Regions from separate parts of the Sporolactobacillus pectinivorans genome, predicted to be linked through region 1. Evidence: riboswitches for the same ligand, from Rfam matches in the RefSeq annotation. Region 1 holds a riboswitch; each other region holds the start of a gene.

Region 1 (4,892 bases):
AAAACATTTGAAACCGGCGTTGATGAATCATCCGGTATCATCCTGAAAAACTCTGATGACCAGATGGCAGTAGTTGCGCTGACCATGCGTGCGAAACTCCCGAAGAGAGGTATTATTACCGGAGATAAAGCTTATATTACTGTCGATAACTTCCCAAGGGCTGATCAAGCGACGCTGGCTTACCCTGACGGAACGACGGAAACCGTCGATGCCGGTGAAACGGCGAAGGCCATGGCCTACGAATATGAGGATATGAATGCAGCCGTTCTCGGAGAACGCAGTGAGGACACGCTGTCACTTACTTCAGACGTTATCAGCATTATGACTCATGTCAGGAACCAATGGGGTATCCGCTATCCTTTTGAATAAGCCGGTTCGGTAACTCTTCCATATGATTCTATCAACCATATAAAAAATAGAGCGTTTTCATTTTATTTTCTCCTATTGTGTTCTACAATGAAAGCGTGCTATAAATTACACTTTAAACAAGAAAGGGAGTTTAGTTTATGAGTATCCAAAGCACCGTTCTTGATCATGCCATTGACACGGATTACAAATTATACATTGGCGGAAAGTGGGTTGAAGGCTCTGATGGAAGAAAAATCGCAAGCTATAACCCTAGTACCGGCGAAAAACTGACCGAATTCGTTAACGCCAGTCATGAAGATGTAGATGCTGCCGTTGAAGCAGCAACAAAAGCTTTCGAAACTTGGAAAGAAGTCGGTGTTCAGGAAAAAAGTGCTATTCTGCTGAAAATAGCCGATCTGATTGATGCAAATGCCGATCATCTGGCACTCGTTGAGACATTGGACAACGGCAAGCCCTTCAGAGAAACGAGCACAGTGGATATTCCCGCCAGCTCTGACCACTTCCGCTATTTTGCCGGAGTTATCCGTTCAGAAGAAGGCACAGCCAAAGCACTTGATGAAAACACGTTGACCATTAACCTTAAGGAACCGATCGGGGTTGTCGGCCAGATTGTTCCGTGGAACTTCCCGCTACTGATGGCGGCCTGGAAAATCGCACCGGCTATCGCCGCTGGCAATACCGTTGTTATCCATCCTTCATCCTCTACCTCGCTGAGTCTGCTCGAACTGGCTAAGCTGCTGGATCAGGCTCTTCCGGCAGGTGTTGTTAACGTCATTACCGGCCGCGGATCCGATTCCGGCGATTACATGCTGCATCATGACGGTTTTGCAAAGCTGGCATTCACCGGCTCTACTCAGGTCGGCTATGAAGTGGCCGATGCCGCAGCTAAACGCCTGATTCCAGCTACACTGGAACTCGGCGGCAAATCGGCGAATATTTTCTTCGATGACGCACCTTGGGACAGAGCGATTGAAGGGGCACAGCTCGGCATTCTGTTCAACCAGGGCCAGGTTTGCTGCGCAGGTTCGCGAATCTTTGTTCAGGAGGGTATCTATGACAAATTCGTGGGCGCTCTGAAAGATGCTTTTGAAAATGTCAAAGTCGGCCTTCCCTGGGAAGACGGCGTTCAGATGGGTGCCCAGGTCAACAAGCGCCAGCTGGAAAAAATTCTGGATTACGTCAAGATCGGCAAAGATGAAGGCGCAAAGCTGGTAACCGGCGGCAAGAAACTGATGAGGGACGGCTTGGAAAATGGTGAATTCATGGCACCAACCATCCTCGCTAATGCCACGAACAACATGCGGATTGCACAGGAGGAAATCTTCGGACCGGTTGCGACCGTGATCAAATTCAAGGACACCAATGAAGTCATCAAGCTGGCTAACCAGTCTGATTACGGTCTGGGCGGAGCGGTCTGGACGAGCAATCTGAATACGGCGCTTAAAGTTGCACGCGGCGTCCGCACCGGACGGATGTGGGTCAACACGTACAACCAGCTGCCTGCAGGTGCGCCGTTTGGCGGCTATAAAAAATCCGGCATCGGTCGTGAAACGTACAAGAGTATTCTCGAAGCATACACTCAGACTAAGAATATCTTCATCAGCACAAAAGAGACAGTTGACGGACTCTACTAATCAGATATTTTTAAGATATCTAATCATTTTTAAAAGGAAGAGAGCAGCGCTGCCCTCCTCCTTTTTTATAGTTAAAAAAATATATTAAAGCCAGCAATTTACTTGTATTTATGTGTTGACTAAGTTTGTAAATGGTAGTAAACTAACGTCAATTAAATAAATCTTATCAAGAGTGGCGGAGGGACTGGCCCTGCGAAGCCCGACAACCAGCACGCAGTGTATGGTGTTAATTCCAGCAGATTAAATTCTGGCAGATAAGAAAAGAATCGGCGAAAAAGCTGCTTCCCTCTATTCTGGCGGGAGCAGCTTTTTTATTTGCAGCCCTTTCCAATCTGTAATTCTTTCCAAATCTAAGATTTTATTTAATTAAAATTAGGAGTGTAGGGAGAGATCGAAATGGCTGAAGAAAAAAGGCAGTTTGGTTTTGAAACATTGCAGGTGCATGCCGGGCAGGTTCCCGATCCGGCCACAGGGGCACGTGCCGTACCGATTTACCAGACAAGTTCATTTGTTTTTAAAGACGCTGACGAAGCGGCGGACTTTTTTCAACTGAAAAAACCAGGCAATGTGTACGCACGCATCATGAACCCTACGGAAGATGTCTTTGAAAAACGCATTGCTGCACTGGAAGGCGGTGTGGCCGGGCTGGCCACCGCTTCAGGGCTGGCGGCAATCACTTATGCCATTTTGAACGTAGCAAGCAGCGGCGACAATATCGTTTCTGCCAGCACACTGTATGGCGGTACGTTCGAGCTGTTTTCCGTGACGCTGAAAAAACTGGGAATCGACGTTAAATTCGTTGACCCCGATGATCCTGAAAACTTCCGTGCAGCGATTGATAACAAAACAAAAGCTATTTATGGTGAAACCATAGGCAACCCAAAAATCAACGTCCTTGATATTGAAGCGGTTGCTAAAATTGCCCATGAAAATAAGATTCCTTTCATTATCGACAACACTTTTGGTACACCTTATCTAATCCGGCCAATCGATTTCGGCGCGGATGTCGTTGTCCATTCTGCCACAAAGTTCATTGGCGGACATGGCACGGCTATCGGTGGTGTCATTGTTGATGGCGGTAAATTCGATTGGCGCGCAAGCGGTAAATTCCCGGACTTCACAGAACCGGATAAAAGTTACGGTGGATTGGTTTACGCAGATCTGGCTCCTGCTTCATTCGCAGCAAAGGCCCGCGTCCAGCTGCTTCGCAATACCGGCGCGACAATCAGCCCGCAGAACGCATTCTATTTCCTGCAGGGACTTGAATCATTGTCAGTCCGTGTTGAACGCCACGTTCAGAACGCGCGCAAAGTGGTTAAGTTCCTCAGCAACCATCCAAAGGTCACCTGGGTCAATTATCCTGAACTCGAAGGCAGCCCTTATCGCGAACTGGCCAAGAAGTATTTGCCAAAAGGTGCCGGATCGATTTTTACTTTCGGTGTCAAAGGCGGACTGGAAGCAGGAAAAACGCTGATCAACAATGTTAAGCTGTTCTCTCTGCTTGCCAATGTTGCCGATGCCAAGTCACTGATCATCCATCCTGCAAGCACCACACACGCAGAACTGACCCCTGAGGAACAGGCTGTCACCGGTGTTACACCGGATTTGATTCGTGTATCAATCGGCATTGAAAGTGTGGATGACATTATCTGGGATCTGGATCAGGCACTTGCCAAGATCCCTGAACCTGTCACAATTAAATAAGATTGCTATAAAAAGATAAAGAACGTTTAACAAGGGTCAAATAAATCAGAACCGCCTCTCGGAATAAATACCGGAGGCGGTTCTTCTTTGCAAATAATTATCTGTTAAAGTTAAAGCGGCCCTTTTTCAGCATGGTTTCAACACCGCCGATTTGCACGAGCGAACGATTCTCAATCACTTTCTTCATGAATGATGCCGGATATCCCTTAAAATTTTTCCCCAGCACCTGGCCCATGGCATCATTTTTCCCAAGAGAGCAGACTGTTCCCTTTGTCTTATAAACAAAGTTTTTCATCGGCTTTCCTCTGACCAGAGCATTCAGATTATAGGCCGCATAGTTGGCCTGCTGAATCGCAATCTGTGCAGTTGTCGGAAAGGGCTGCCCGCTCTCCGGATCGATTACCGCAGAACAGTCACCAATAATCATGATATCGCCGGCATCAGGAACGGTCAGATCCGCATTTACCGGAACCCTGCCGCGATGCTGCCGAAACCCGGATGCCGCAATAACAGAGCTGCCTCTTACCCCGCCCGTCCATATAAAGGTTCCTGCATGAATCACTTTTAAATTATCACCGTTTTTATAGTAGACGTGTCCGGGGACAACTCGGTTGACACGACCAATGACAAATTCAACACCGCGGTCCCTCAATTTCCGGCTGCCATAATCTGCGAGGCGTCGATCAAACATGGGTAACACGTTCGGTGTTGGTTCAATACAAACCACATGCATATTATCCTGATCGATATGGTAGCGTTCTGCCAGCTTTGGCAGGTGATCCGTCAATTCGCCGAGAAATTCGAAACTTGTAAATCCTGCGCCGCCGACAACAACTGTCAGATGCTCGTCATTAGGGTCTTCACGCCATTTGACCAGCTCATTTTCTAAATGCCGACGGATCCGCTTTACTGAAGGAATATCGGAAATAGCAAGTGCATATTCCGATATACCCTGTATACCAAATGATTCAGGTTCAAAACCGAGGGCAATCAGCAAATAATCGTAAACTAGAGGTGCATGTCTTTCCAGAATCACTTTCTTTGCTTTCTGATCAACGCCTAGAACCGTATCCTGAATAAACAAAGTCTGCTTTCTGTCAATCACATAATTGATCGGATAACAGATACCCTCAGCCTCTGTCGTGCCTGCTGCCACCTCGTGCAGCAGAGTCGCTTCGCAATGAT
Region 2 (4,892 bases), 850 kb from region 1:
CTACTTCCTGAGATGGCAGAAGGGGATTATTAAATGGTAAAAGATGGGCAAATCACGTTCAACAATATTCGAAAAGCCTTTCCAGCGCGTACAGACAGCGGTACTCCGGTCGAAGCCGTACATCACGTGAACGCAGAGGTAAAACCGGGCGAATTTATTGCGTTGATTGGACCTTCCGGTTGCGGCAAATCTACTTTATTACGATTATTAGCCGGTCTGGACCACCCGACCTCGGGAGAAGTGTTGGTTGACGGAAACCCTGTTGAAGGGCCCAGTCGTGAACGCGGATTAGTCTTTCAGGATCCTACGCTATATCCGTGGTTGACGATCGAACAAAATGTGGGATTCGGCCCTAAATTAGCTGGTGAATATCGTAAGAAGCATGATGACATTCAGCACTTCATTGATTTAGTCGGGTTAAAGGGTTTTGAAAAGAATTATCCTTACGAACTTTCCGGTGGCATGCAGCAGCGTGTCGCTCTGGCAAGAGCACTGATTAATTATCCGAAGGTATTGTTATTTGATGAACCCTTCGGTGCATTGGATGCTTTTACCCGGATGAAGATGCACGATGAACTCATCAAGATCTGGCAACAGCGTAAAATCACGATGGTGATGGTGACGCATGATGTCGAAGAAGCTGTTTATCTGGCAGACCGGATTTTCACCATGACACCACGCCCCGCCATTTTGAAAAAAGTGATCGATGTGGAGCTGCCTCACCCGCGCCATCGCGACAGTAAGGCGTTCATTGCTTTAAAAGAACAAGTTCTGGATGTGTTGAACTTCTCAGCTTGATGTGTTTTTTCTGATTCCATTTTAGCTAACGGACTTAAAAAATCCGTCACAATCGGAGGAACTGCAAGATGGTACAAATCAATAGATATGAACATGCAGGGATTGAGCCTCATGATCTCCATGTATGGGAGCAACCTAAGTTACGTTATTGATGACTAACCTTAAAACAGGCCGCTTGCCCGAACGATTTGAGCAGGCGGCCTGTTTTATTATGGACTTTTCCGAAATGATTAGTTCAGCGATACACCGAGAATTTTTGCCACAGTATAAAGATTCGTCCGGTTGACTTTCACAAGTGACTTAATCTGCGAAAGATTTTTGTTTGTGATCGCATTCTGGAGAGCATCATATTGGGCATGAACGTTCTCCGCATAGGTTGCGCCTTTTTTTGCCTGCAGCGGCGGTAAAATGGCTGTGTGGAATTCGTCATGCAGTTGGCCAGCCAGCGTATCAGCCAATTCATAATCTGATTTTTTAATATATTGTTCTACCTTGGTGAACCCACTCAATTCGTTCTCAAGCGCCGTCTTCAGAGACTGTTTGCTCGTACTGCTGCTGTTATTACTGCTGCTCGACTGCGTACTATTATTAGTAGATTGCGAACTTGACGCACCGCCTGCATTTGATGAGGAGCACCCTGCAAGTGTAAAAATGAACAGTGCACTGAAGACAATTGTGATGAATTTTTTACCCATTCCTTTTTCTTCTCCTTTTTCTTCCCTTACTGATTTTTATGACAAAACTAATCCACATCCAGACTCCTGAAATACTTAGCACAATCATGCAAATAGCGCCTATATCAGTCAGCCAGACAATAGAGGTATTTCCTACATACCCTGAATGCAGCGCAAAGATCAGTGTTTGTATCTTCATTGATGCAGCTGAGGAGTAACCGATAAGTGAGCGGTGGTTAAGTAGGATTCCGGTGATAGACATCAGCAGAACAATTAATGAACCCACCATACCAGCCGTATAATGAATGAATCGTAAAATTTTTAACAATGGAAACACCCGCGATTGACTGTTAGTTTTTCAGCAAAACTGCTGATCGAATATACCTTATGTAAAATCTCTACCACTCTCCTTTAATCCTTATAGTTATGAAAGAAGAGCAAAAAAAGAAAAAACACTTGCAATACGGCTTACTAATTTGTTCCATCGCGCACAGCATTTGTCAGCTTCCCAATTTCAGCAATGCCCTTCTAAAAGTATCAACCATCAGCCTGGCATAGGGTGCAAAAACAGCCCCACGTACTGACAAATGCAAGCCCAACCTTTCTTTAACAAAGAGATCCGCATTCAATTCTCTTTCAAGCGTTTTAATACGTGAAGAAATCGTGGACTGTGAGAGCATTAACTCCTTTGCCGCCAGTTGATAACTCTGAGATTCAGCAACAGCCAGGAAAGCGTTCAACTGGTCGATCGTCATCGCAGGATTGGGGTTTATTTCAGTATTAATCGGTGTGCCCTCGCCTCCCTTCATTTTCTGGGCAACTTCTGAAAATTTACCAGTATATTTTTTATCAATTCTCGCGTCAATCATTTTCAAGGTGTGTTCATCATGCAAAATGTCCGACACGTTCCCTTGAAAAAGTTTCCTGAATGAGGGCTGCTTTTTTAGCACTTTCAAACGCACTCCTTTAGATTAAGTTAATGTCAAATTGATCCCATTAAGAAAAATCGACAAATTGAACAACCTAAGAAAAAACAAGCCAAGAGACAAGAAGGCTTGTTTTTTCTTCTTATCTTCTGAACACAATTATTGTGTTCATGGAATTGACACCATACACACTGTGCTGGTTGTCGGGCTTCATCGGGCCAGTCCCTCTGCCACTTTGGATAAGAATATATTAAAATTTGGGGTTAACTACAGAATATATAACTTGAATATAAAAATCAAGATTAATTCATACTATTTTTATATGTTTATTGTGTATTTTGCTTTTCCACAGTAGATCGATTCAAAGTAGTATGCATATAGATAGACAAAATAATTTTCCATAGCGTTGCTTTTATGGGATTTATAAAGATTGAGTCAATGGCTGTATGTCAGTTATTCACGAAACGAGCTGCAAGATATCGCCCATTTTTTATATTTTTACACGTTCTTATTTTTCCATTTATACTTGGTTCAATTTTTATTCCGAGAAAGTTGAAATTTTGCTAATGAAGAATATCTTCTATATCAATACGAGCCAATATGTTTTAACATATAGTGAAAAATGAAAGTCGATATACCTATTAGAATAATCGTCATTAAATAAAGATAAACATAAGATAATTGTTCAACAACAACTCCGCCAAGTATTGGTCCAAGTGCTCTTCCCAAAGTGGATGACATATTTACAAAACTTTGATAAGATCCTTTCTGCTGAGTGGGGGCAATCGTACTGATCATGGCCGGTATCGCCGGAAACGCAAACATTTCACCAAAAGTCAGTAAAACGATTGCCACTATGAATCCCGCATACTGCCGACTGAACATGAGAACGACGAAAGATAAAATAAACGAAACAATGCCTATATCAATTTGTGCTTTGTAAGTATGAGCCGCTTTCTTAATAATTTGTGAAATAAATGGCTGACCTAAAATAATAAGCACTGCATTGATTGTCCATAAAAAACTATACTGCTTTATTGAAATATCTAATTCTGGTAAACGAACCGAAATATTGCTTTGCCATTGCACATAACCGGTCCATATGATGAAATAAAGAAAGCAAATGATAAAGACGTTGATGAACTGTTTATGACTTCTACGATCCATCTTTGCCCTCTTTGTTTTTTCAGGATGACTTTGTAGATGAACAGCCTCTATATTTTTGTAAAAAAATAAAACAATCGTTAAAAAGGCTACATATAACAGCAGGTTTGCTGTAAATATAAGAGAAATATTGATATCAGCGATGAAACCGGCAATCGAAGTCCCAACAGCCACCCCGATGTTAAGTCCGAGATAAATTGAATTAAATACATAACGATGATCGTAGCCGGACATGCTGGAAGCAAGCGAATTAATGGATATAACAATGATACCTGTGCCTAAACCGAGTATTATTAAAAATACTGCGTAAAGAGGCCAGCCGTGATTCATAACTAAACCAATGAGTGAAATAATCGAGGTAAACAATCCAATTAAAATCGTTTTATAGCCACCTATTCGATCAAACAGCCGTCCGCCCCAAAAATTACCGATCAACGTTGTCATTGAATTCAATAGCAGCACAAGGCCAGCCACACTCAGTGATTTTCCTAGGTGATCGTGCATGTAAATAGTATTTAACGGCCAAATAAAACTAACGCCTGCATTATTTAAAATTGATCCAGTGACTAACCATTTTAACTTTGAATGCTTCAAGCTAACCCTTCCTCATTAGTGCTGTTTGTCTATCATTGCCTTGTATAAGTTCATTCGGCCGATAATTTTCTTCCTGTTATTTTCAATGATTTTTCGTTTTTCATCAAGTTTTCGTAAATGACTTTCTAATACTGCCGAACGTTTCTCTAATACACTTCTGAGTTCAACCTTCCCGGTCAAACTTCTATTCTCACTGATACAACCTTCTTTTCCAAAATGGACGATCTCTTCTAACGAGAGTCCCATTTTCTTTAAACCTTTGATAAATTCGATAAATGCAATGTCTTCGGCGCTATAATTTCTTGCACCTGAACAATTCTTTTTAACTTTAGGAAGTAAACCTATTTCTTCATAGTAGCGAAGTGTATAGGCAGACATCCCCGTCAACTGCGAAACATCACTGATTTTATTCATATGACCTATCCCCTTTTTCGTAGTATAAGAATTAGAGTTACCTCTAAGTCAAGAGCAATAATCAAAATTCTTCTCATAAACTTGGCTTTACCTTCTAACGCGTCAGGGTAAGGAAGCAAAAGCCAGATAAACCAAATTGATATGGTAAAAAGGAAGAAAAAGGGTCTCGAAAAAGAAGCTTATTCTGAAACAGGTGCAAAACTATCAACAGTTTCATTCATATCAATTCCTGACTGAAAAATCCATTACTTCTCTATAATATAGATATTGTGTATATTATCATTATAAAAGCCCAACTGTGCTATCTCTGAAGGGCACTTAG
Region 3 (4,892 bases), 650 kb from region 1:
CTCATTGAATCAGGAGATCAATCAGGTGGAAGCTAACGGCCAGCTGCCCAACGATCTCTATGATCAGCGGGATCAACTGACACAGGAGCTGTCTCAGCTTGCCAATATCAAGGTTACCAACGTGCCGAGCAACGGCAATCCTTCACCCTTGGCAGATGGAAAATATACCATTGAGATTGTGCAGCAGGACGGCTCTTCATTTACACCTCCGGCAACTCTGGTCGATGGTACAAATTTGACGGACAATCATCTGCAGACGGCGATTGACGATACGGATCCAACAGCGCCAACGGTGAATGTGTCTGTTGTCACTACCGGTTCAACGCCGACAACCGTTTCCAATTTGACAGATGCGACGGGCACTACACCTTTTTCAGGTGAACTGCAAGGTCTCATTGATTCATATACGAAAGACTTCCCTGAGGTTTTCCAAAGCCTGAATAATATGGCAAGCACGCTGGCGGCGCAATTTAACACGGCTTATGAAAGCACGGCGGGATATAATACTGCAAAAGGCACCTTTTTTCTCGGAGATGCTTCTGGAACGTTAACTGCCTCAAATATTAACGTGAACAGTGCATTAACAGGCAGTGATGTTGTATCCAATGCGAACGGGTCACCAAGCGGTGACAATTCAGGTGCTCAGGCCATGGCCGATGTTATTGCTGTAAATACTTATCCGGTCGATGGCGCGTCAAGTAAGCCAACCACGTTGCTGAATTATCTTGAGGGGCTGGTGGGGCAGATTGGTGTTAACGCTCAATCTGCGAGCCAGTTCACTTCCAACACAAATGCACTGCTTCAGGCGGCTCAAAACCGTCAGTCGTCGATCAGCGGGGTATCGATGGATGAAGAAATGACTAATTTAATCCAGTATCAGAATACGTACAGTGCGGCAGCTAAAGTGGTTACGACTTTAGATACCATGCTTGATACGCTGATTAATAAGATGGGGGCGTAACTTATGCGCGTAACTCAGGGAATGGTGACCAATAATATTTTACAGAACATTTCTAATGGCTACGGGAAAATCGCAGATTTGCAGAACCAGCTTTCGAGCGGCAAGAAGATTACTCTTCCCTCTCAGGATCCGGTTGTTGCCATGATGGGCGTCTCTTACCGGACCGATGTCAATCATATTCAACAATATCAGACAAACGTGTCAACGGCCCAGAACTGGATGAACAGTTCGGATAGCACACTTAATCAGGTCGATTCGATTCTTCAGAACGTTCGTGATCTGGTGACGGAAGCGAGCAATGATACCTATACTTCAGGTCAGCGTGCAGATGCGGCGCAGCAAGTTGATCAGCTGACTCAGCAGCTGGTGACTCTTGGAAATACACAAGTTGGCGGACAGTATATTTTCAGTGGAAGTGATACAGCGAACCCGCTTTTGACTCAGGATCCTTCTACAGGGGCAGTAACCGTCAACAGCACAGCGCTGAACAATCCAAACCTAACTATTAATGTCAACGATGGTGTCAAGATGCCGATCAATGTAGCTCCAAATCAAGTCTTTACATCGACAATGTTTCAGGATCTGAACGATCTGAAGAACGCTCTAAACAGCTCTTCTTCGACGTCAGTCGATATCAGCGGCTTTACAAGTAAAATCGATTCGGCTTTGGATTCGGTGACTAATGCGCAGGCGGATCTTGGTGCGAGAGAGGACCGAATGACGATGATCAGCAACTGGCTCGGCACCCAGCAGACGACTGCAACGCAGATCATGGCGAATAATGAGGATGTTGATTATCCGACTGCGATTGTTAATTTGAATCAACAACAGAATGTATTTAATGCTTCACTTTCTGTCGGAGCCCGGATTATTCAGCAATCTTTGGTTAACTTTCTGCAATAAGTACAAGCAGTGCAGCTGAAATGGGCACCGTGAAAAAGTTTTTTTCACCGGAATGTTATTATTTAATGGGGCCCGGGCAGCGGACGCTCATAGTCAGGAAAGGATAGAAACAGCGCATGAAAATTCAAACAAAGTATTACGGCGAACAGGAAATTAATGAATCGGAAATTTTTTCGTTTCCTGCCGGGCTTCCAGGATTCGAAGAGAATAAACGATTTATTCTTCAGCCCTTTGGCGAAGCTTTTTCAGTTCTTCAATCTATTGATGAAATGAATGCTGCTTTTATTGTAACGTCGCCGTTCTTTTTTTTCAGTCAGTACAGTGTGGATCTGGCGGATACTTTTGTCAGTCAACTGTCAATAGAATCTGAAAAAGATGTCTCAGTTTGGGTCATTGTCAATGTCCAGAATCCTTTTACAAAATCAACCGCTAACCTTAAGGCACCGGTTATTATTAATATTTCTAAGAAACTCGGCAAACAATACATACAGGATCATTCCTCCTATTCACTCACTGAGCCGTTGGTTCAAAGAGAGAAAATGAAAAGGGAGTGATCTAATGCTTATTTTGACACGCAAACTTGGTGAATCGATCCATATTGGCGATCAGATTGAAGTCAGAATTGTCGCGATTGATGGAGATCAAATAAAACTGGGCATAAACGCTCCACGGGAAATCGATGTTCATCGGAGTGAAATTTATGAGTCGATTCAGAAAGCAAATAATCAAGCTGCATCTGAAAAATTGCCGGAAAATATTTTACGGGCGATAAAAGCAATGAAAAAGGGAAGACAGGATGAGTGAAGCTCAATTTGATATATAATTTTTTAGCCTGCATGAGTCATATCTGTGCAGGCTTTTTATACATTTAAATTGAGCGATTAATGATTTTGAAATTCAACAAATCGGCAACATTTTATTATAATTACATAAAACATATAAAATTAGTTGGAATAATGATTGACTTTTCATTCCAATTTTCATAAACTCAATATAACAGAGGTATTCTTATCAAGAGTGGTGGAGGGACCGGCCCTGTGAAGCCCGACAACCAGTCCCTGCAAAGGGGTATGGTGTCAATTCCGGCAGATGCAATCTGGAAGATAAGAATGGGAAATGAGTCAGGAAGTTCTCTCTTTAGTAAGGGGGCGGTAGCTTGACTTCTATTTTTTCAAACAGATAGCATCCTTTTTCCAAATCACCCGGTTTATTTAATTAACACTCGGCCCCATGTGTGTTGATCAGATATTTCGGATGCGATCAGGAATGAAGGAAAGTGATCACATGACGATCGATCAACTGGATGCTTTTCTGGCTGTGGTTAAGTATCAAAGCTATCGCGTGGCTTCGGAGAAGCTTTTTCTGTCGCAGCCATCGATTTCATCACGGATTCAGGCCCTTGAAAGGGAACTGGGTGCCGATCTCTTCATCCGGAGCGGCAGGGGGGTCGCTCTTTCCGAACAGGGCAGGATTCTTGTCCCCTACGCGAAACGAATGATTGGCGTATACAAGAAAGCGTGTATTGATCTGCATTCGGAATCCGGTTCCAGCTAATGAAATTCTCTAGCTGTTGACAAAAATCATATTGCACGGTAAAATTAATTCAATTAAATAAAACTTATCTAGAGTGGCGGAGGGACTGGCCCGATGAAACCCGACAACCAACACATAAAAATGTGCATGGTGTCAATTCCAGCAGAGTAAATCTGAGAGATAAGGAAAATAAGTCGAACGGCTACAGCGATTATTTTTCTCGATCTTTAGAAAAATGGTCGCTTTTCATATTTTTATTGAAAGCTGGCTGACAATTCTTATCAAGAGAGTCGGAGGGACCGGCCCGACGAAGACTCAGCAACGGGCTCTACAAGTACCGTGCTAATTCCGGAATGAAGATAAGAAGGAGTTTTTAGTATGTTGAATCAGGCGAAATACGCACAAATTGATAATTATCTGGATCTTTATCGTTTCGCAGGAGAATTGAATGACACTGAATGGCAAAATGAAATACTGGGGCTTCTAGCTGAGTTGCACCAGGATCATTCAGATTCCGAAAATCAGAAAAACCTCCAGCAGCAATTCATGGAGGTCAACCGCCAGATCTTGACACTCTATCAACGGTTGCGTTGTCATACATTGGAAGCGACGGATAAAGTGACAAACAGGCTTTATGCCCTAAAGCAGAGAAGGCTGGAGCTTGGGCGGGAGATTGATGCGCTGAAAAGTGGACATCAACAGTTTTGCCGCTGATCGCTTTTAATAGATCTTTTTTATGAGTTAAATACGAAAAATGGCGTGAGATCAACTGCCCACGTCTTTTTGGCGTCCATCCAATTTTCAAAACGGCAAATAAGCTTTGTCGGCGCTCAAAATCCATGGTAAATTAAGGGTGTGGAAGAGCTGGCATGCAGCGTATCAACAGTCATGCAGGAGCATTTTCCATAAAAACAAAATTCGGAGGGATTTTTATTATGGAAAAGATGGACATGATGAACAAGTCAATGATGATGCCGATGAACATGATGATGATGATGGAAATGGACAAGATGATGTGCGAGATGAAGTGCATGCATATGATGATGGAACGAATGTCCGGCATGGATATGAGTATGATGAAAGACATGGACAAGATGATGAACAAGGATGAAATGATGAGCTGTATGCACAAATGCGATGAGATGATGTCATCAATGATGGACATGATGGGGAAAATGAACTGATATATCAAGGATCTTGGTTCATTTGAAGCCTGGAGTCGTAAAAAAAGTCTCCAAAAATGTTCATTGATGCTCAATAGTTTCATAACTTTACTTTTTTCATGATGCCTTTCAGATATCCATGATTTTCTGGGAGGCATTCTTTTCATTTTATGGGTAACATCTGTGTAGATTTCAATCGTCGTTTTCATGTTCTTGTATTCTATACGTTGGATGGCTCATGAAATTTTTGGGGATGCAAAGTATGGCTTTGATCCGCTATAATAAGGGAGCTGGTCTCCATATGAAGTTACATCTTCAATTTTTCTAGACTC
Region 4 (4,892 bases), 3.1 Mb from region 1:
CGGTAATTGTTCAGCATGCTGGCAGCGTACACTTGTTTCCTGAAGTTTTTTTAATGACTGGACATTCTGCGTGCATGTTAATTGTCTAAAAGCACATCTTTCGGCAAAGCGGCATCCCTTTATCTGATAATAATTTTCCGGAACGACTCCTTTTATTGGCTCAATCTTCTTAGACTTTGAAAGCCCGACATCTGGAATCGACTGAAGCAGAGCTTTTGTATAAGGATGTTTGGGGCAGAAGAAAATGTCATTCACTTTTGCCTCTTCAATGATTTGCCCCGCATACATCACCGCCACTCGATCCGCCATTTGTGCCACGAGACCCATATCATGAGTAATTAATATCAGGGCCATATTCATTTTTTTCTTAAGCCGATCGAGAAGATTCATTATTTCAGCCTGAATGGTGACATCCAGTGCTGTCGTTGGTTCGTCTGCAATCAGGACCTTGGGATTACATGCCAGGGCAATGGCAATCAGCACTCTTTGCCTTTGTCCTCCAGACAATTCATGCGGATATTTTTTCAAGATCAGCTCTTGATCAGAAAGACCTACTTTATTCAGTAGGTCAATCATTTTTTCATTTCTCTCTTTGCCAGAAATTTTAAGATGGGCATCAATGATCTCTTCAATTTGGTTTCTGATTGTAAACACAGGATTCAGGCTGGTCAATGCATCTTGAAAAATCATGCTGATCCGGCTTCCGCGGATTTTATCCAGCTGACGGTCCGTAAGATTTTGTATTTCCTGATTCTCAAATCTTATCGACCCGGAAGTAATCCTGCCATTATTTTTTAATAATCCCAATACAGAAAGCATAGTCAGGCTCTTTCCAGACCCGGATTCTCCCACAAGGCACAATGTTTCTCCACTGTCTACATGCAGACTGACATCATGGACGAGAATCCGGTCTTCTGAATGAACCGTATATGTGGTATCAAGATGGTTTATCTCAAGCAAATGATCCATCAATGCTCATTCCCTTATGCCATTCTCCTATTTTTCCCACTTTTCAACATTGTTGAAGGAACCATAAATATGCGGTTCAGCGTGCTTAAGCTCTTTATTGTAAGCGCCGAGTGAGCGTAAAACATATGCCGAGTAAAGAGGAACATCATTTTGAACAATTTTATCAATGTTGCTGTACAGCTTTTTAGTTTCTTCCGTACTTTTCGCTGACTGAATCTTGGAAAGATTTGCGGCCAGTTCACTATTTTTATATTGCGGCCAGTCTCCATCACTATTGACGATCCAATCGACGTCCGGATAAGGGTCAATCGGAGATAAAGTATATTGAACGGCGAACAAATCAAATTTATGCTTCGCAGCTTTGGCCAGAAGATTGGAAAGATCCTGAGTCTGTACATTTACATTAATACCAATGGTCTTCAGATCGGCTGCAATAATATTAGCTGCCTGGACGAAAGTACTGTCACCGGAATCAACAAGAAAAGTCAATTGTTTTGATTTGTCCCAATGTGCTTCTTTAACCAGTTTTTTTGCCTGATCCAAATCAAACTTGACCGGCTTGATCGATGAGTCAAAGTATGGGCTGTAAGACGTAACGAAGCCATCAACTACCTCACCGTTTCCATTCAGTAAACTTTTCACGATCTGTTCTCGATTTGTAGCCAGTTGAATGGCCTTTCTAATTCGCACATCAGAAATTGTTTTGGTATTTAATAAAACGAGCTGATTCGTCAATGGCTGCTCTAAGACTGTTTTTACATTGCTTAATTTTTGAACGTTTTTATAATCTTCTTGTGGAAAGACACCCAATGTTTGTTGAACAAAATCAATTTCTCCAGATTTAAGCCCAGGATACAGTTGGCTTGCCGGAACAACTTTTAGGTTTAGATATTTAATTTTGGGTGCGCCTTTCCAGTAATTCTCGTTTGCCGTATAAGAGATATAATGATTCGAATCGTAATTTATCAATCTGTAAGGACCGCTGATTACGGTCGGTTTATTGAACCAGCTGTATTTGCTTAATTTATCAGGACTCACATTTTTTAGAACGTGCTTTGGAATTGTAAACAGATATCGCCCTATAGTATTATCAAAGGTTGCGAGCGACAGCGGGCTCTTTGTAATAAACGCTACTGTTTTATTGTCTACCTTTTTCAGGCCTGCGATATTCTTCGCCCCTTCCGGAGAATTTCCATTTTCATCAAATCCTTTTAATGCAGCATATCCGCCAATATTTACATTTCCGACCTTGGGATCGGTTAATCTCAGAACAGAGAAAATCACATCATCCGCTGTGATATCCTGACCATCCGACCACTTTGCATTTTTATTAATTTTGACGGTAAATGTCCGATTATCTTTTGTTGTAATGCTGTTCGCCAGCTGGCCGACAACATTCAGCTTGCTATCCAGTTCAATTAACGGCAGAAAACTGAACCCGATCGCGTATTTGCTTAATTCAGTAGCATCTATTAACAACGGATTGATCGTTGTCAATGAATCGGTAACGCCAATATTGACAACATTTTTATTAATCTTATTTCCAGTCGTCCCGCCGGGCGCACTGCTGCATCCTGTGAGCATTAAAATAACTAAAAGAAAAGATAAAATACAAACTATTTCCTTTTTAAATTTCATTGATACGCCTCCTCGTAAATTATTTTTAAATCTATGAAACCGGCTTTATGATTCTCCTGATCTCAATCTGTTCGTCAGTTACATAACAATTGTCTTTGCGAGATATTATTCTTTTATCCTGGCAGAACCGCTGCAGCGCCGATGATCATACCTTGCCATACATTCTGTGATCGTCGCACTCACCTGGCTGAATCAAAAAGATGGGGATTGGTTAACTCTATTGATAGTTTGCGTTTCTGCCCAGTTCTATTGAGCATTATCTGTCCCAATTTAGCTGGGAAAATTTAAAGTTGGGTATATAGAGACATAAATAAGGCTCCTTTTCACAGAATCAGAAAAGCAGCCTTTTTGCCGTCTCTTCTTATCTGTCAGAATTTAATCTGTTGGAATTGACACCATACACACTGTGCTGGTTGTCGGGTTTCATTGGGCCAGTCCCTCCGCCGCTCTTGATAAGAATGTTGATATTCATTTTTAAAAACAGGTCTTGCGAAACGTTTCTGCCTGACCATGCCCGGACGCGTTCCGGACTTTTGTTGCGCTGATCATTAGCTAAATTATAATTCATACTATTCGTATGTCAATATAATTTATTAAATTGTTTTGCAGTGCAAAGTGGACAGGAAGTCTATAACTGGGCATTAAAGACATTCAGTTACGCAGTTCGCGTTCTGCCGCGCAACAGTGAAATTTATTTGAACGACTGATATGAACCGAAGTCGCATCTAATCCGGAGAAAGTCGCACCTAATTTTTCGAGTCGTTTCGAGCCGTACTGAAATGGTTGCACCTAATTTCCTGGGTTGCATCGAAACGCATGAGGTATTGCTAGATACAGGTACTTTATTTGTTGCGCAGTACGCCCTTACTGCGCAACAATTCAAATAAGTTATCATGACATTCAATTGTTCGGCCACCGTTTTCATGACGAATCAAAAGAAAAAAGAGAACTTTTACGCGCATTGCTGGAACAGCGCTAAAAAATCCTCTGAAGAAAAAAGATGGAAAGACTTTACCTATTGAATGCGGACGGTATATACAGCTAACTCCTTCGAGTTGGCCGTCATCAAGTATTACGAACGAATAACATCATCCGACGTGGGTGCTGTTCTTTCGGCAAATGGGATTCTTTTCGTTTGCCAGATGCAATCAGGCGAGGTTCATACCACATCGCCTGACTTTCCGTGTCGTTGTTTTTTCAAATCCTTTTTCAAGAACTTCAAACACACGGATGTGTTTATAATCCGGCATTTTTTTGTTCACTTCATCAACAATCGATTTTACCATGGCTTGTATTTCTTCTTTTGCAGGAAGATGACCGATTATTTTGGCAACACAATCAATGTCCGGGAATATTTTGGCCTTCACGCAGGCACCTCCATTGCGATCATTTCCGGTAAGAATAAGTGCTTCACTGATCGTTTCCTTTTCCAAGAGCCGCGCTTCCAATTCCTCGGGATAAATGTTTTTGCCATTAGCTGTTACGATCACATTCTTCATACGCCCTTTGATATACAAAGCCCCGTCTCTATCGATGCATCCCAAATCACCGGTCCGGAAATAGCCGTTGCTGAAAGTGTCGGCCGTGGCCACCGGATCGTTATAGTAACCAAGCATGATGTTATCGCCCTTGGCAAGAATTTCGCCGACCCCGGCTTCATTTGGACTGTCTATCATCAATTTGACGCCAGGAATAGCAACGCCGGTAGATTTGGCATTGAAATAAAAATCATTATTTCCCGCCAGCAGAGGGGCAGATTCAGTGAGCCCATAGCCCTGCAAAGCCCGAATACCAAGCGCCAGGAAGTCCTCTACCACAGCAGAAGAGAGATCAGCCCCGCCGACAATGCACGTATGAATTTTGCCCCCGAGCGATTTATTTACTTTTCGACGGATGACCATTCTTATAAGCGCAGGAAAATCTCGAAGCGCCATTGAAATGGAAGAGGTTTTGAGCTTTGATTGATACTTTGCTGGACAACTCTTTAAGATAGCCGCATGAATCCGCTTGTCTAAAAGCTGAAGCAGCGCGGGAACTACGACGAGAATGGTCGGCCTGTATTCAATAATGTTACGGCGAATGGCATTCAGGCTGTCTGCGTAAGCAATACATGCTCCGCGTGACAGAATAAGCAGACAGTCCAATGTGCACTCGTACGTATGACAAAGGGGCAGGATTGAGAGGGTTTTGTCGCGTGACGTAATCTTTACAATTTGTGAGGTCGAAAAAATATTCGCGCAAATATTTTTTTGAGAAAGGCACACACCTTTTGGCTTCCCGGTAGT

What was found. Region 1 has a riboswitch for S-adenosylmethionine ahead of COP04_RS03335 (O-acetylhomoserine aminocarboxypropyltransferase/cysteine synthase family protein). Riboswitches for the same ligand answer to the same signal wherever they lie in the genome.
Region 2: linked by a shared signal. The riboswitch ahead of COP04_RS07150 (LysR family transcriptional regulator) and the one ahead of COP04_RS03335 (O-acetylhomoserine aminocarboxypropyltransferase/cysteine synthase family protein) in region 1 are both predicted to bind S-adenosylmethionine.
Region 3: linked by a shared signal. The riboswitch ahead of COP04_RS06120 (helix-turn-helix domain-containing protein) and the one ahead of COP04_RS03335 (O-acetylhomoserine aminocarboxypropyltransferase/cysteine synthase family protein) in region 1 are both predicted to bind S-adenosylmethionine.
Region 4: linked by a shared signal. The riboswitch ahead of COP04_RS18225 (ABC transporter substrate-binding protein) and the one ahead of COP04_RS03335 (O-acetylhomoserine aminocarboxypropyltransferase/cysteine synthase family protein) in region 1 are both predicted to bind S-adenosylmethionine.

The regions. Positions count from the first base shown of each region.
Region 1 is NZ_NXGA01000001.1:627,551-632,442, reverse strand. Features, by position in the region: gene COP04_RS03345 (Gfo/Idh/MocA family protein) at 1-369, shown strand, start outside; gene COP04_RS03340 (aldehyde dehydrogenase family protein) at 507-2,003, shown strand; SAM riboswitch class I at 2,164-2,264, shown strand; gene COP04_RS03335 (O-acetylhomoserine aminocarboxypropyltransferase/cysteine synthase family protein) at 2,400-3,707, shown strand; gene COP04_RS03330 (NAD(P)/FAD-dependent oxidoreductase) at 3,805-4,892, opposite strand, start outside.
Region 2 is NZ_NXGA01000001.1:1,480,055-1,484,946, reverse strand. Features, by position in the region: gene COP04_RS07170 (ABC transporter permease) at 1-40, shown strand, start outside; gene COP04_RS07165 (ABC transporter ATP-binding protein) at 34-798, shown strand; gene COP04_RS07160 (hypothetical protein) at 1,029-1,493, opposite strand; gene COP04_RS07155 (hypothetical protein) at 1,486-1,800, opposite strand; gene COP04_RS07150 (LysR family transcriptional regulator) at 1,973-2,422, opposite strand; SAM riboswitch class I at 2,538-2,644, opposite strand; gene COP04_RS07145 (MDR family MFS transporter) at 2,984-4,156, opposite strand; gene COP04_RS07140 (MerR family transcriptional regulator) at 4,172-4,570, opposite strand.
Region 3 is NZ_NXGA01000001.1:1,278,523-1,283,414, forward strand. Features, by position in the region: gene flgK (flagellar hook-associated protein FlgK) at 1-961, shown strand, start outside; gene flgL (flagellar hook-associated protein FlgL) at 965-1,864, shown strand; gene fliW (flagellar assembly protein FliW) at 1,981-2,418, shown strand; gene csrA (carbon storage regulator CsrA) at 2,423-2,668, shown strand; SAM riboswitch class I at 2,870-2,974, shown strand; gene COP04_RS06120 (helix-turn-helix domain-containing protein) at 3,131-3,418, shown strand; SAM riboswitch class I at 3,480-3,584, shown strand; SAM riboswitch class I at 3,673-3,763, shown strand; gene COP04_RS06125 (hypothetical protein) at 3,776-4,111, shown strand; gene COP04_RS06130 (hypothetical protein) at 4,333-4,581, shown strand.
Region 4 is NZ_NXGA01000001.1:3,726,346-3,731,237, reverse strand. Features, by position in the region: gene COP04_RS18230 (ABC transporter ATP-binding protein) at 1-969, opposite strand, end outside; gene COP04_RS18225 (ABC transporter substrate-binding protein) at 997-2,607, opposite strand; SAM riboswitch class I at 2,966-3,066, opposite strand; gene COP04_RS18220 (AMP-binding protein) at 3,756-4,892, opposite strand, start outside.